DNA from 2 places in the Actinoplanes sp. NPDC023801 genome. Region 1 is predicted to be linked to the other one. Evidence: riboswitches for the same ligand, from Rfam matches in the RefSeq annotation. Region 1 holds a riboswitch; the other holds the start of a gene.

Region 1 (6,982 bases):
CCCCAACCCGCTTCCAGGTTGCGCACCTTCTCGACCACGACGCCGCCCTCGAGGCCGGCGTTCACGGCGATCTGACGCAGCGGGGCGTCGAGCGCGACCTTGACGATGTTGGCACCGGTGGCCTCGTCGCCCGACAGGTCCAGCTTGTCGAACGCGGTCTTGCCGGCCTGCACCAGCGCGACGCCACCACCCGGGACGATGCCCTCCTCGACGGCCGCCTTCGCGTTGCGAACGGCGTCCTCGATGCGGTGCTTGCGCTCCTTGAGCTCGACCTCGGTGGCCGCGCCGACCTTGATCACCGCGACACCGCCGGCCAGCTTGGCCAGGCGCTCCTGCAGCTTCTCACGGTCGTAGTCGGAGTCCGAGCGCTCGATCTCGGCGCGAATCTGGTTGACCCGGCCCTGGATCTGCTCGGCGTTGCCCGCACCGTCGACGATGGTGGTCTCGTCCTTGGTGATGACGACCTTGCGGGCCTGGCCCAGCAGGGACAGGTCAGCGGCGTCCAGCTTGAGGCCGACCTCTTCGCTGATGACGGCGCCACCGGTGAGGGTGGCGATGTCCTCCAGCATGGCCTTGCGGCGGTCACCGAAGCCGGGGGCCTTGACGGCAACCGACTTGAAGGTGCCACGGACCTTGTTCACGACCAGGGTGGCCAGGGCCTCGCCCTCGACGTCCTCGGCGATGATCACGAGGGGCTTGCCGCCCTGCATGACCTTCTCCAGGATCGGGAGCAGGTCCTTCACCGCGGAGATCTTGCTGTTCGCGATGAGGATGTAGGGGTCGTCGAAGACGGCCTCCATGCGCTCGGCGTCGGTCATGAAGTACGCCGAGATGTAGCCCTTGTCGAAGCGCATGCCCTCGGTGAGCTCGAGCTCGAGACCGAAGGTGTTGCTCTCCTCGACGGTGATGACGCCTTCCTTGCCGACCTTGTCCATGGCCTCGGCGATGATCTCGCCGACCGTGGAGTCACCGGCCGAGATGGAGGCGGTGGAGGCGATCTGCTCCTTGGTCTCCACGTCCTTGGCGAGCTGCGAGAGCGCCTCGGAAACGCTGGCGACCGCGGCCTCGATGCCCCGCTTCAGGCCGAGCGGGTTCGCGCCCGCGGCCACGTTGCGCAGACCCTCACGGACCAGCGCCTGGGCGAGGACGGTCGCCGTCGTCGTGCCGTCACCGGCGACGTCGTCGGTCTTCTTGGCGACCTCCTTGACCAGCTCGGCGCCGATCTTCTCGAAGGTGCCCTCGAGCTCGATCTCCTTGGCGATGGATACACCATCGTTGGTGATCGTGGGAGCGCCCCACTTCTTCTCGAGGACGACGTTGCGACCCTTGGGGCCGAGCGTCACCTTCACGGCGTCGGCGAGCTGGTTCATGCCGCTCTCGAGGCCGCGACGGGCTTCCTCGTCAAATGCGATGATCTTGGCCATACGGCGTTGTCCTCCCGGACATCCGCGGTGCCGGGCCTCGTCGGCCCCGCTCTCCGCACGTTGAGGAACGTCTGCGGACGTCACCACCTGGCGATGTGACGTCCTCAGGCCGAGCCGGATAGCCCGCGACGACCGGCTCCGTGCCCCGATGCCGATGGCAGCACCGCGACCGGAACCCCACCGTCCCGACCTGCTGGCACTCAGCATGCGCGAGTGCCAATCACTTGTTTAGCACTCTCCGATGGCGAGTGCAAGAAACCCCATCTTCTCGCGAAACCCCCGAACAGGCCGCCGTTTCGGTTAAGGATCTTGCCGCCGCAGGTCAGCGGGGGTACCGGACCACGCGGAACCTTTCGGGGCCGACGTGACGAGCACCGCAAACGACCACACCATGACGAGCAACGCCCACAGCGCCGTCCCGGCCCACCGGTTCAGCCCCAGCTCCCCCAGCGGCATGGTCACCAGCATCACGGCGACCGACGCCACGACGATCACCACCAGGTCGGGCCCTCGCATCAGTGGGTACCCCGGGAGCGGCAGCAGCCGGCGGGCCGCCACCGCGGCGAGGACCAGCCAGCCGATCTCGATCACCTTGAGCACGACCGTGGTCCCGTCGCTGCCCGCACCGCCGTAGACCGCGAGGAAGGCACCCATGATCAACAGGTTCTCCACGATCGACAGCAGAGCGGAGAAGGCCCACAGCGCCAGCGCCCGGCCCACGGTCACCCGGCGCCCGGCGAGCGCGGCGATCACGACCAGCGGCACCAGCAACGGGAGGGCCCCCAGGAACGGGAGGAAGACCCACTCGGCCAGCCGGTTCACGAGGCCGTACGACGCGTCCAGCTCGGCGATCGGACCGGTGGCCGGAACCCAGTGCAGCCACACCCACACCTGTGCGGCCGTCAGCGCGACGGCGAGCACAGCCGTCGCGGCGACGGCCCACGGCCGGGCCCGCACGAGCTGGAAGCCGGAGAGCGGCTCGGCGGAAGGGGGCGCCTCCGCGTACGGCCGGGGCAATTCATCGTTCATCGTCGAATCATGTCGCAGACCACCACTCAGCTTCGCGACAACCCGGTTGCCGACCGGATCCGGCGGCGGTAGGGATGACCCATGGAGAACTGGGAGGTACGCCGCGTCACGCCGGAGGACACCGCGCGTGTCCGGGCGCTGCGGCTGGAGATGCTCGCGGACAGTCCACTCGCTTTCCTGGAGACCCTGGCCCAGGCCGCGGCCCGGTCTCACGAGGGCTACCGGCAGCGCATCCGGCAGTCGGCCGAGGGGTTCGAGACGGCCCAGTTCATCGCCGACCCGGGCGGGCCGCTGATCGGGCATGCCGGCGGCACCACGGTCCCCGGCGAACCGGGCTGCACGGTGATCTTCGCGGTCTACCTGACACCGGCCCACCGGGGCGGCAAGCTGCTCGCCCAGCTCGTCGAGGCGGTCGCCGACTGGTCCGCGGCGGCCGGGCGTGACGAGCTGATGCTCGAGGTGGTCTGCGGCAACGACCGGGCCGTCCGGGCGTACGAGAAACTCGGTTTCGTCGACACCGGGGTCCGCATGCCGCATCCGACCGTCCGGGTCCTGACCGAGCTGCAGATGCGCCGGCCGGTCTGAGATGGCCGGGCGCGGGTGGCACGTGACCCGGACGGCGCTGACCGCCGTGAACGGGACGACCCTCGTCGGGCTGCTGCTGGCCGCGGTCACCGGCACCCGGATCCGGCGCGGCCGCCACGGTGTCCTGATAGCCGAGAACTTCCGCTTCAGGATGCCGGCCGGAAGCTGCTTCACGGTCGGCTCGGTGATCATCACGAACCGGAGCGCCGAGTGGCTGCTGGCGGAGGAACGGGCCCCGCTCTTCACCCACGAATGCCGCCATGCCGGCCAGTACGCGTTGTTCGGCCCGCTGTTCTGGCCCGCCTACTGGGTCGCGTGTGGCTGGTCGATCGCACTGACCACGTCGTACGGCGTCCGCAACTGGTTCGAGAAGAACGCGGGACTCGCCGACGGGCATTACCCGGAAGAGCTCCCACTGCGGCCGTGGGTTCGCAAGACTCTTGACCGGCCGGGGGTTCGCAGGATTTTTGGTCGGGAGGACGGACGCACAGCACCTCCGGGCACGTAGCCAGATGGGTCAGCGCTGGATCGTTGGGACCCTCGGAGATTGTCGCCAATGTCCAGGTGAGGGGCCTCGTACGGCGTCGCATCCTCCCGCAGAGAGCATCCTGCCGATCCGGAGATCGGAGTGCAAGTCCTCGGAGGAGGTAATTCTCGACAACCGGCTGATTGCCGATTACCGACAGTGAGAGAAGGTCACGAAATGGTGACCTATCCCAGCAGACCGGCCTCCCGCGCGCCCTTCAGCGACGGCTTGATCGTGTGGGTCGGTCCAACCTGGCCGGCCACCGCGTCGAGCGTCTTCAGACCCTCACCGGTGTTGTAGAGGACGGTCTCCTTCGCAGGGTCGAGCTTGCCGCTCGCCACCAGCTTCTTGAGCACCGCCACGGTCGTGCCGCCGGCGGTCTCGGCGAAGACACCGGTCGTCTCGGCGAGCAGCCGGATGCCCTCACGGATCTCGTCGTCGTTCGCGTAGTCCATCCAGCCACCGGTGCGGCGGACCGCCTCGATCGCGTACGGCCCGGCGGCCGGGTCACCGATGTTCAGCGACTTCGCGATACCGGTCGGCTTGACCGGGGTGATCACGTCGGTGTCGGCGTGCAGGGCCACCGCGATCGGGTTGCAGCCCTCGGACTGGGCACCGAAGACGGTCCAGCCGCCCTCCGGGGCCTCGACCAGTCCGATCTCGACCAGTTCGGTGAACGCCTTGTCGATCTTGGTGAGCAGCTCACCGGACGCCATCGGGATGACCACCTGCGCCGGGATGCGCCAGCCCAGCTGCTCGGCCACCTCGTACCCCAGGGTCTTCGAGCCCTCGGCGTAGAACGGCCGCACGTTCACGTTCACGAACGCGGTGTCCTCGAACTCGTCGGTCTCCACCAGTTCGCTGCACAGCCGGTTCACGTCGTCGTAGGAGCCCTCGATGGCCACCAGCTCGCCGCCGTACACCGCGGTCGTGATGATCTTGCCCTGCTCCAGATCGGACGGGATGAAGACGATGCTCGGCACCCCGGCACGGGCCGCGTGGGCGGCCACCGAGTTGGCCAGGTTGCCGGTCGAGGCGCAGGAGAACCGCTTGAAGCCCAGCTCCTTGGCCGCGGTCAGGGCCACCGAGACGACCCGGTCCTTGAACGAGTGAGTCGGGTTCTGCGAGTCGTCCTTCACCCACAGCGGCGCCTGCAGGCCGATCGCGGCGGCCAGCTGCGGTGCGGCGACCAGCGGGGTCAGGCCCGGGTCGAGGGTCACCCGGGTCGCCGGGTCCTGTCCGGCCGGCAGCAGAGCCGCGTAACGCCAGATGTTCTGCGGCCCCGCCTCGATCTGGGCCCGCGTCACCCGCGCGAGTGCCGCCTCGTCGTAGGCGACCTCGAGCGGGCCGAAACACTCGTAACAGGCGTGCTGCGCGGCGAGGGGGTACTCGGCACCACAGGCGCGGCAGATCAGGCCCTTCGCGGGCGACGTGGAGGTGGCAGAGGGTGCGCTGACGACAGACGTCACTAGAGTTTCCTCTCATCTTTCCCCGCGGCGACCTGCCGGAACGGGGACGGAATTAGCACCTGCCACACGCGGCTCGTCATCGAGAATCGCTGCGCGGTGGTTGCCGGGGCTTCGTCGGGCCGTATCCCTCTGCCCCTCTGGATGAGGTATTCAGTTGTTTCCCACACCTTACGACGAGATTCCGTCAACACCACCCTGAGTTCCCGAGGTGTGAGCGACCTCCTTCTCCAGAACCTTTCGCCGGTACGCCCACCGGCGCCGCCCCACCCCCGCGTGGTCACCTACGCCCACCAGCGCACCGCCACTCACCACGGGCTGCGGCTGGGTTACGAAGTGAGGGTGGCCAGGCAGGACAACTGGGTGGCGATCGGGCGGTAGCCGAGACGGGAGTTCACGGCCAGCATCGGGGTGTTCGTCTCGTCGTTGCTGGTGTAGGCGGTGCGCACGCCCCCGGCCGCGGCCCGGCGCAGCGTCTCCGTCTTCACCAGGCGGGCCAGGCCGCGACCACGGTGCTCCGGAACCGTGGCGGTCATGTCCGACCAGGCCCGGTCGCCGTCTCGCAACAGCAGCGAGAACGACACGATCACTCCGCCGGCCACGGCCGCGGTGCTCACGTCCCGATCCAGGCCCGGCTCCTCCCAGGTCTCGTAGCGCCATGTCGGATAGGGCATCGGCTGGGACGGGACGTCACCCGGCTCGTCGGTGGCCGCCGCCACGTCGGCCTCGTAGAGCGCCTGCTCGGTCACCTCGCTCAGCGGTACCAGCGTGATGCCCGGCCCGGCATCGGGAACGCCGGTGAACGCGGTCAGGTCCAGAGCCGAGTAGCGCATCTCGCGGGACGGCTCGAAACCGTTGCGGCGGGCGAACCCGAGCGACTCCGGGACGGCCCAGGTATCGGCCCGGGTGACGCCGACGGCCCGCAGGTAGTCGGTGGCCTCCGCCAGCAGGGCGGTTCCGATGCCCCGGCCCCGGTGGTCCGGGTGCACCTGGACGGCGACCTGGCCGAATCCGGCATCGGCGGAACGCGGCTGGCGGAACGCGGACACCGTGCCGGCCGGCTCGCCGGCCCGATCGGCCACCAGGAAGATCCGGTCCGTGCCGGGCGGCGGCGAGACGATCATCCGGCGGATCGTCGCCTCGCCCCGGACCATGTACGGGTAGACCTCCCGCCGGAGCGCCGCGAGGGCGGAAGCGTCGCCGGGGCGGGCGGGGCGGATCGAGAAGTCAGCCGTCACGGGCGCCATGTCACCGCCCGGATGCCTCAGCCGTCAACCGATATCGGCCGGTCGTAGCCGTCTCCCCATGCATGAGCCGGCGGCGTGGGACGGTCCGGAGTGCCGCCCACGCCGTCCGGCGGAGTCACGGGACCCTGCGAGTCCCGTACGAAATCAAGAAGTGACGTCCTTGCGGGTGAACCGGTAGAAGGCGAGGCCCCAGAAGAGCGTGGCGTAGATGACCGCCGAGATCGCGCCCTTGGCCAGCTCGTCGGACTGGATCGGAGTGGACAGCATGCCGCGCCAGGCTTCGGTGTAGTACGTCGGAAGGACTTTCCGCAGGTTACCGAGGGCCTCGATCTGGTTCAGGATGTTGGAGAGGATCCAGAGCATCACAGCGCCGCCGACCGCACCCAGGGCCGCATCGGTCAGCACCGAGAGCAGGAACGCCAGGCCGGCGACCACGAGCATCGTCACCGCGAGGTAGGCCACGATGCCGAGGAGCCGGGCCAGGCCTTCGGCCGGTGGGATCTCGGCGGCGATGGTGCTGCCCATCGGCGACCAGCCGTACCGCACCGTGCCGATCAGCAGCGCGGTGCCGACGAGCAGGAACAGGGCCAGCAGCGAGTACGCCCCGGCGACGATCAGTTTGATGCCGAGCAGCCGGGCCCGGGGCACCGGGACCGCAAGCAGATAGCGCAGGCTGCCCCAGCTGGCCTCGCTCGCCACGGTGTC
Region 2 (6,982 bases), on a different contig from region 1:
CGACCTGGATCCGGCCGAGGTGGTCGCGCCAGCTCGACCGGGTCCGCGCCCGGACCGTCTCGAACGCAGCGACGCCGGTGCCGCACTCGCGTTCCAGGTTCTGCCGGGCCTGGTCGCAGCCGCGCAACGAGAAGCCCATCCGGACCTCGATGGTCTGCCCGGCGCGGGCCGCTCCCATGAACAGCATCCCGAACGGGCGCAGCGTGGTGTGCCGGATGCTGTCGAAGTCGAGGCGGGTGCCGCCCGGGATGAGCCGCCGGTCGTACCAGAGCATCTGCCGCCAGCCGGGGCTCTCCACCTCGATGTACACCGAGAGCGGGATACCCTCCATCACCACGGTGCCCTGGGCGCGGCCGTGACCCATGCTCTCGGCCTGCGCGCGCAGCGGGATGGTCCGGCCCAGGTCGATGCCGAGCCCCCCGCAGGACAGGTCGATGACGACCCGGGCGCTGTGGTGGTCGGGGAACGTGTAGCGGTGGACCGCGACCTTCTCCCCCACCGTTATCTCGCAGCGCACCCCGGTGTCGAGGTTGGCCGCGTAGTAGCCGGCCTCGGCCCGCTCGTCCTCCAGCGGCCACGACTGACCGAGGTCGTCGAGGGGCTGCACCATCGGGGTGACCCGCACGTAGTTGTAGTACTTGCGGATCGCGCCGGTGCCGGACTGCTGGAAATGGGTGAAGCCGGAGGCCTGGTGCCGTTCGAACATCTCCTCCGGCACGCCCTCGGTGTTCTTGGCGTACCGGCCGTATCCCGTCGGGTACGCCCCCGAGTAGGCGCACGCGGAGACCATGCCGAGGGGGGAGGTGGCGCCCGGGTGGGTGTTACCCACCTGCGGTTTCGGCCACCACCAGGTAGCGGCGAGACCGTGTGCCCGGGGCAGATCGGTGGCCGCCGTACCGATGAAGGGATCAACGTTGTCGAGGATGGCCGGACTCTAACCGGCCACGGATGCCCCGATGGTTTCGCGCAGGTGAACTCCCTCGAAGCAGGCTTTGAGCATCCGGTCGAAGTCGGCGGCCGTGGCTCAGGTGCGATCAGTCCCGGATTCCGTTGCCAGCACGGCGGCCAGCGCGGTCACCACCCGGTCCACGTCGGTTCCGGTGCTGCCCAGGCCGAAGCTGATGCGCAGCAGGCCGGGCACGCCGTCACCGCAGGCGCCGGTCCGGCCGGCCCCGGACAGCCGGCGGACCAGCGGATGGGCGCAGAACTGCCCGGCCCGGACGCCGATGCCGTGCTCCCGCCCCAGCCGGCGGGCCACCTCGGCCGGGTCGTGCCCCGGCAGGGCCAGCGACACGATGCCGACCCGCGGGTGGTCCGGGCCGAACAGGCTGACCTCGGTCGCGCCGGGCACCCGGGTCAGACCCGCACGGAGCCGGGCCAGCAGCTTCTGCTCGTGGACGCGCACCTCGTGCCGGCCGGCCGTGGTGAGGGCCTCGCAGACGGCGGCCAGCGCCACGGCGCCGAGCAGGTTGGGGGTACCGCCCTCGTGCCGGGCCGCCCCCGTCGCCCAGGTCAGATCACCGGGCCGGTCACCGACGGCAGCGCTGGCACCGCCACCGGCCAGGTACGGGTCGGCCGCGTCCAGCCAGTCGGATCGGCCGGCGAGCACTCCGGCGCCGAACGGGGCGTACAGCTTGTGACCGGAGAAGGCCAGATAGTCGGCGTCCAGGTCGTCGAGGTCGACGGGCACGTGCGGGGCCAGCTGGGCGGCATCGACGATCACGCGGGCGCCGTACGAGTGGGCCACGCCGGCGAGTTCCCGGACCGGCCACAGCTCGCCGGTCACGTTGCTCGCCCCGGTGACCGTCAGCACGGCCGGGCCGGTCAGACCGTCGAGCGCCGACTTGAGCGCGCTGACCGCCTCGTCCGGTGAGGCCGGGGCGGGCAGGCGCAGCGGGTTCGGCCAGGGCAGCAGGTTGGCGTGGTGCTCGCCGTCGAAGTGCACCGTCGTGGTGCCCGGCGGAAGGGCGCGGGCCAGCAGGTTCAGCGCGTCAGTGGTGTTCCGGGTGAAGATCACCGTGTCGCCGGGGCGGGCTCCGGTGAACTCGGCGACCACGTCGCGCGCGAGTTCGTACGCGACGGTGGACGCCTGTGACCGCACCCCGGTGCCCCGGTGCACGCTGCCGTACCGCGGCAGCAGATCCGCGACGGCGTCGGCGGCCGCCCGCACGCAGGGGGCCGAGGCCGCGTAGTCGAGGTGCACGAAGTCGCTGCCGTCACCGATGACATCGAGAGGGGAAAAGGACATGACCGCGCCTCCACGGGTTCGCCGTTTGCCGGTGTCGGGCGACACCGGCCCGGTCCTCACCCGGGGCACCCCGTCGCGAACGGAAGGGTTGCCGGCCAGCAAGCCGGGGCTTCGCGCTGGCACTCATGACCTGCCGTCGAAATTAGCAGAAGTCACAGCGCACGGCCATATCCCATGCCGCAAGTAGAGATTAGGGTCATGCTCCATGACGACCTCGTTCCAGGAGCAGTGGGACCAATGGCACGCCGGCCACGAGCAACGGCGCGCCGACCCGCACGGCTTCCTCTCCATCACCGGCCTGCACTGGCTCACCGAGGAGCCGCGGAGCTTCCCGGACGCGCCGGGTGAGTGGAGCACCAGCCCGGCCGGCGTGACCGTGGCGCTCGGCGGCGGCGAGTCGATCGTCGTGGACGGCGCCACCGTCACCGGCACGCACACGTTCGAGCCGCTTGCCGAGCGCGCCGACCGCACCGTGGAACACGGCGACATCCGCATCGAGATCGCCCGCCGTGGCGGGTACGACGTGGTGCGGCCACGGAACCCGGCGAACCCGGTGCTGACCGGTTACCCCGGCACACCCGCCTACCCCGCCGACGAGAAGTGGGTGGTGGCCGGGCGTTACCTGCCGTTCGACGAGCCGGAGCCGATCACCGTGGGTTCGGTCGCCGAGGGCATCGAGCACGTCTACGAGTCACCGGGCCGGGTCGAGTTCGGGATCGGCGGGAAGACGTTCTCGCTCACCGTGTTCAACGGTGCGGCGCCGGGGTCGCTGTTCGTGCTGTTCACCGACGCGACGTCCGGGCTGACCACCTACGCCGCGAACCGGAGCCTGTTCATCGCCCCGCCCGCCGCGGACGGTGCCGTCGAGCTGGACTTCAACCGGGCCACGAACCTGCCGTGCGCCTACACCGAGTTCGCCACCTGCCCGCTGCCGCCGGCCGGCAACAGGCTCGCCGTCGCGATCGAGGCGGGTGAACGGATCCCGCGGTAGGTTCGGCCGATGGAGCAGCTTGCCGAGCTGATCGGGATCCGCTCGACCGCCGATCGCCCGGACGACCTGCGGCGCGCGCTGGAACTGGTGCTCGCCGTCGCCGGCCCCGGCTTCCGGATACGCCGGTTCGAGTCCGGTGGCAAGCCGAGCGCGCTCGTCACCCGCGACGGCCTGCCACCGCGGGTGATCCTCAACGCGCACCTGGACGTGGTTCCCGGCGAGCCGCACCAGTTCACCGCCCGGCTCGACGGCGACCGCCTCTACGGGCGCGGCACCCACGACATGAAGGCCGCTGCCCTGGTGATGGCCCGGGTGTTCCGGGAGGTGGCCGGCACGCTGCCGTACGGGCTCGGGCTGCAGCTCGTCACCGACGAGGAGGTGGGCGGCTTCGACGGGACCGGGTACCAGGTGGCGCAGGGGGTCCGGGCCGGGTTCGTCGTCATCGGTGAGCAGAGCGGCCTGCGGGTGGTCACCGAGTCGAAGGGCATCATCCGGGCCCGGCTGTCGGCGACCGGCCGCACCGCGCACGCCGCCTACCCGTGGCTCGGCTCCAACGCGCTGCTGACGGTGACCGGGGCGGTGCGGCGGCTGCTCGACCGCTATCCGGTGCCGGCCGCGGAGGAATGGGTGACGACCGTCAACGTGGCCCGGATCGAGACCCCGAACCGGGCCGCCAACGTGGTGCCGGCCGCGGCGTCGGCGCTGCTCGACATCCGGTTCCCGCCGTCGGACCCCGATCTCGCCGGGCGCGGGCCCGACGAGGTGGCGGCCCACCTGCGGGCCGTCACGGGTGGTGAGGCCGACGTGGTGGTGGAGGCCGTCGGAGCGCCGCATCACGCCGATCCGGACAGCCCCGAGGTGCGGCTGTTGCAGGCGGCGGCACGCGATGCCGGCTTCGACGGGTCGCTGCTGCGCAAGCACGGGGCGGCCGACGGGCGCTTCTACTCGGCGGAGGGCGTGGACGCGGTCATCTTCGGGCCGGGCGGCGACGGGCAGCACGGGCCGGAGGAGTATGTCGACCTGCGCACGCTCGGGCCGTACCGGCAGGCGCTCGCCGGTTTCCTGAGGGCCCTAGGCGGCTAGCGCGTGCTCGACGCGGGCCGTGACCCCACGCAGGTGCGGGCGGCGGGCGCCGTCGACCTTCGCGTTCCACGAGCAGGGACCGTGGCGCAGCAGCATCTCGGTGTAGCGCGCCTCCGGGTCGACCCGCAGGCCGCTGGGGCCGGTCGTCTGGTCGGCGTACGTCAGCGCGTCGGCCATCAGGCTGCGCTCGTCGGGGAACGCCGCCAGCTGCTCGCCGAGACCGCGGGCCGCGGCCACGAACCGGGCGCCGGAGTGGAAAGCGACCAGTCCGGCGATCCGGGCCGGCCAGCCCTCGGCGCTCAGGTGCACGGCACCGTCGAGCGGGTGGAAACCGGTCAGCGCGATCGGCGCCGCATAGCCGACGTCGTGCAGCCACGCGGCCGCCACCAGGACGTCCGGGTCGAGGCCGAGCCGGTCGGCGAGCTCACCCGCCTTCTCGGCCACACCGGCGGTGTGCCGCCAGCGATTGCCGCTGTCACCGATCAGGGACTCGGCGACGGCCCGCGCCAGCAGGGCCCGGGTGGGTGCGAGAACAGCGGTCATCGCCGGATGGTGGTCCGCGCAGGTTAACGGCGGGTGGCCGAGGCGTGTCCGCGGACCGAATCACCGGCTACGCGTGGGCCCGGGCCGGACGGCGACGGATTTCCGGGGCGAAACCGGCCCGCCGGATCACGGACGGTCTTGGCCTTTTCGGACAGCGGACAACCAGCCGATCGGCCCTGTGCCCGGCTTGATCCATCTGTTTACCTCGATGGGCCTTCCCAGTCGACGAAGCAGGTCCCTATGTTGCGAAAGTTCACCGCCGGCGTCGTCAGATACCGGAGGCGGCTTCTCGCTGCGGTGGTCGTGACGATCTCGCTGAGCCCGCTGGCCCTGATCAACGGCAATGCGGGTGCCGCCACCGCGCTCGCGCCGCAGCCGGGCAACTTCACCGGCTACGGGTTCGACGCCTGCACCGCCCCGTCGAGCGAGGCGATGGCCGCGTGGCTCAAGTCGTCGCCGTACCGGGCGGCCGGCATCTACTTCGGCGGCAACAACCGCGGATGCACGCAGAAGAACCTGACCGCCGGCTGGGTACGCGAGCAGGTCAACCGGGGCTGGCGGCTGATCCCGCTCTACGTCGGCCCGCAGGCCAGCTGCACCACGATCACCGGCAAGCGGAACCTGATCGACAACACGAAGGCGGCCGCGCAGGGCCGGGCCACCGCCGAGGACGCCGTCCGGCAGGCCACCGCTCTCGGGCTCGCCCGGGAGAGCGTGCTGATCTACGACATGGAGTCGTACCGGACGAACGACGCCGCCTGCCGCAACGGTGTGCTGCAGTTCATGAGCGCGTGGTCGGCCCGGCTGCACGACTTCGGCTACTTCTCCGGCTACTACTCCAGCGCCGCCTCCGGCATCGCCGACCAGGTGGCCGTCTACCACCAGCCCGGCTACGTGCGGCCCGACTACGTCGACTTCGCCCGCTGGGACCAGGTCGTCACGGTCACCGACAAGGTCATCCCGGCGTCCTACTGGCAGCCGAAACGGCGGATGAAGCAGTACCGCGGCGCCCACCAGGAGACGTGGGGCGGCGTCACCATCAACATCGACAACGACTACCTCGACTTCGCCCGGCTGCCCGCCGCCAAGCTGTCCGACTGGAACCGCAACGGCTGGTCGGACGTCCTGGCCCGCACCTCGTCGACCGGTAACCTGTTCGCGTACCCGGGCAACGGCAACCACGTCACCGAGAGCGCCCGCACCAAGGTCGGGGCGTACAAGTCGGCGAACGCGCTGCTGCGGATGGATCTCAACCGGGACGGTCACGCCGACCTGATCGCCCGCACCGGCGCCGGGGCGGTCTGGTTCTACCCCGGCCTGTCGAGCGGCAAGTTCGGTACCCGCAAGCAGCTGTACAAGAACTTCGGGCACATGCGCGAGCTGACCTCGATCGGTGACTTCAACCGGGACGGCTACCCGGACCTGCTCGCCGTGCAGACCAGCAACGGCAACGTGTACCTCTATCCGGGGCAGAAGGGTGCCCGGTTCGGGGCACGCAAGGCGCTGGCCTACGGCGACTGGACCAAGCGCAGCGAGTTCACCGGCGCCGGCGACTTCGACCGCGACGGCTTCCCGGACCTCGTGCTCAAGCTCAACAGCAACAACGGCCTGTACCTGTTCCCCGGTAAGTCCGGTGGCTTCAAGAGCCCGGTACGGATCGGTTCGGCGGCCGGTTTCCGCGACTTCCTCGGTGTCGGCGACTTCGACCGGGACGGGTACACCGACCTGGCCGCGGTGCAGTCGTCGACCGGCAACCTGACGCTGTTCCGGGGCAACGGGCGGATCCTCGGCGCCGGGGTGCGCATCGGCACCGGCTACAAGGGCCGGTCACCTCTCTTCTGAGGCCGGGCCGGGGAGGGTGAACAACACGGTGGTGCCGCCGCCGGGGGTCTCGTCCACCCGGATGTCGCCGCCGTGCCGTTCCACGATCCGCCAGCAGGTGGAGAGACCGATCCCGTGCCCGCCCGCCGTCGCGGTGCCGAGCCGGGTGAACATCTCGAAGACGCGCCGTCGCTGCTCGGGCGGGATGCCCAGACCGTTGTCGGCGACCGCCACCGTCCATCCCCCGCCGGCCCGCTCGGCGGTCACCGTGACCCGGCACGGCCGCGACGGATCGC

What was found. Region 1 has a riboswitch for S-adenosylmethionine ahead of thrC (threonine synthase). Riboswitches for the same ligand answer to the same signal wherever they lie in the genome.
Region 2: another riboswitch for S-adenosylmethionine. It lies ahead of AB0G04_RS04790 (aminotransferase class V-fold PLP-dependent enzyme); the one in region 1 lies ahead of thrC (threonine synthase).

Annotation. Positions count from the first base shown of each region.
Region 1 is NZ_JBFAAI010000001.1:223,187-230,168, reverse strand. Features, by position in the region: gene groL (chaperonin GroEL) at 1-1,424, opposite strand, end outside; gene AB0G04_RS01025 (hypothetical protein) at 1,725-2,453, opposite strand; gene AB0G04_RS01020 (GNAT family N-acetyltransferase) at 2,535-3,038, shown strand; gene AB0G04_RS01015 (hypothetical protein) at 3,061-3,546, shown strand; gene thrC (threonine synthase) at 3,750-5,033, opposite strand; SAM riboswitch class I at 5,043-5,181, opposite strand; gene AB0G04_RS01005 (GNAT family N-acetyltransferase) at 5,360-6,268, opposite strand; gene AB0G04_RS01000 (ABC transporter permease subunit) at 6,422-6,982, opposite strand, start outside.
Region 2 is NZ_JBFAAI010000002.1:57,682-64,663, forward strand. Features, by position in the region: gene AB0G04_RS04785 (GH92 family glycosyl hydrolase) at 1-925, opposite strand, end outside; gene AB0G04_RS04790 (aminotransferase class V-fold PLP-dependent enzyme) at 1,025-2,248, opposite strand; SAM riboswitch class IV at 2,265-2,379, opposite strand; gene AB0G04_RS04795 (DUF1684 domain-containing protein) at 2,454-3,239, shown strand; gene AB0G04_RS04800 (M20/M25/M40 family metallo-hydrolase) at 3,249-4,322, shown strand; gene AB0G04_RS04805 (HD domain-containing protein) at 4,311-4,865, opposite strand; gene AB0G04_RS04810 (glycoside hydrolase domain-containing protein) at 5,106-6,707, shown strand; gene AB0G04_RS04815 (ATP-binding protein) at 6,693-6,982, opposite strand, start outside.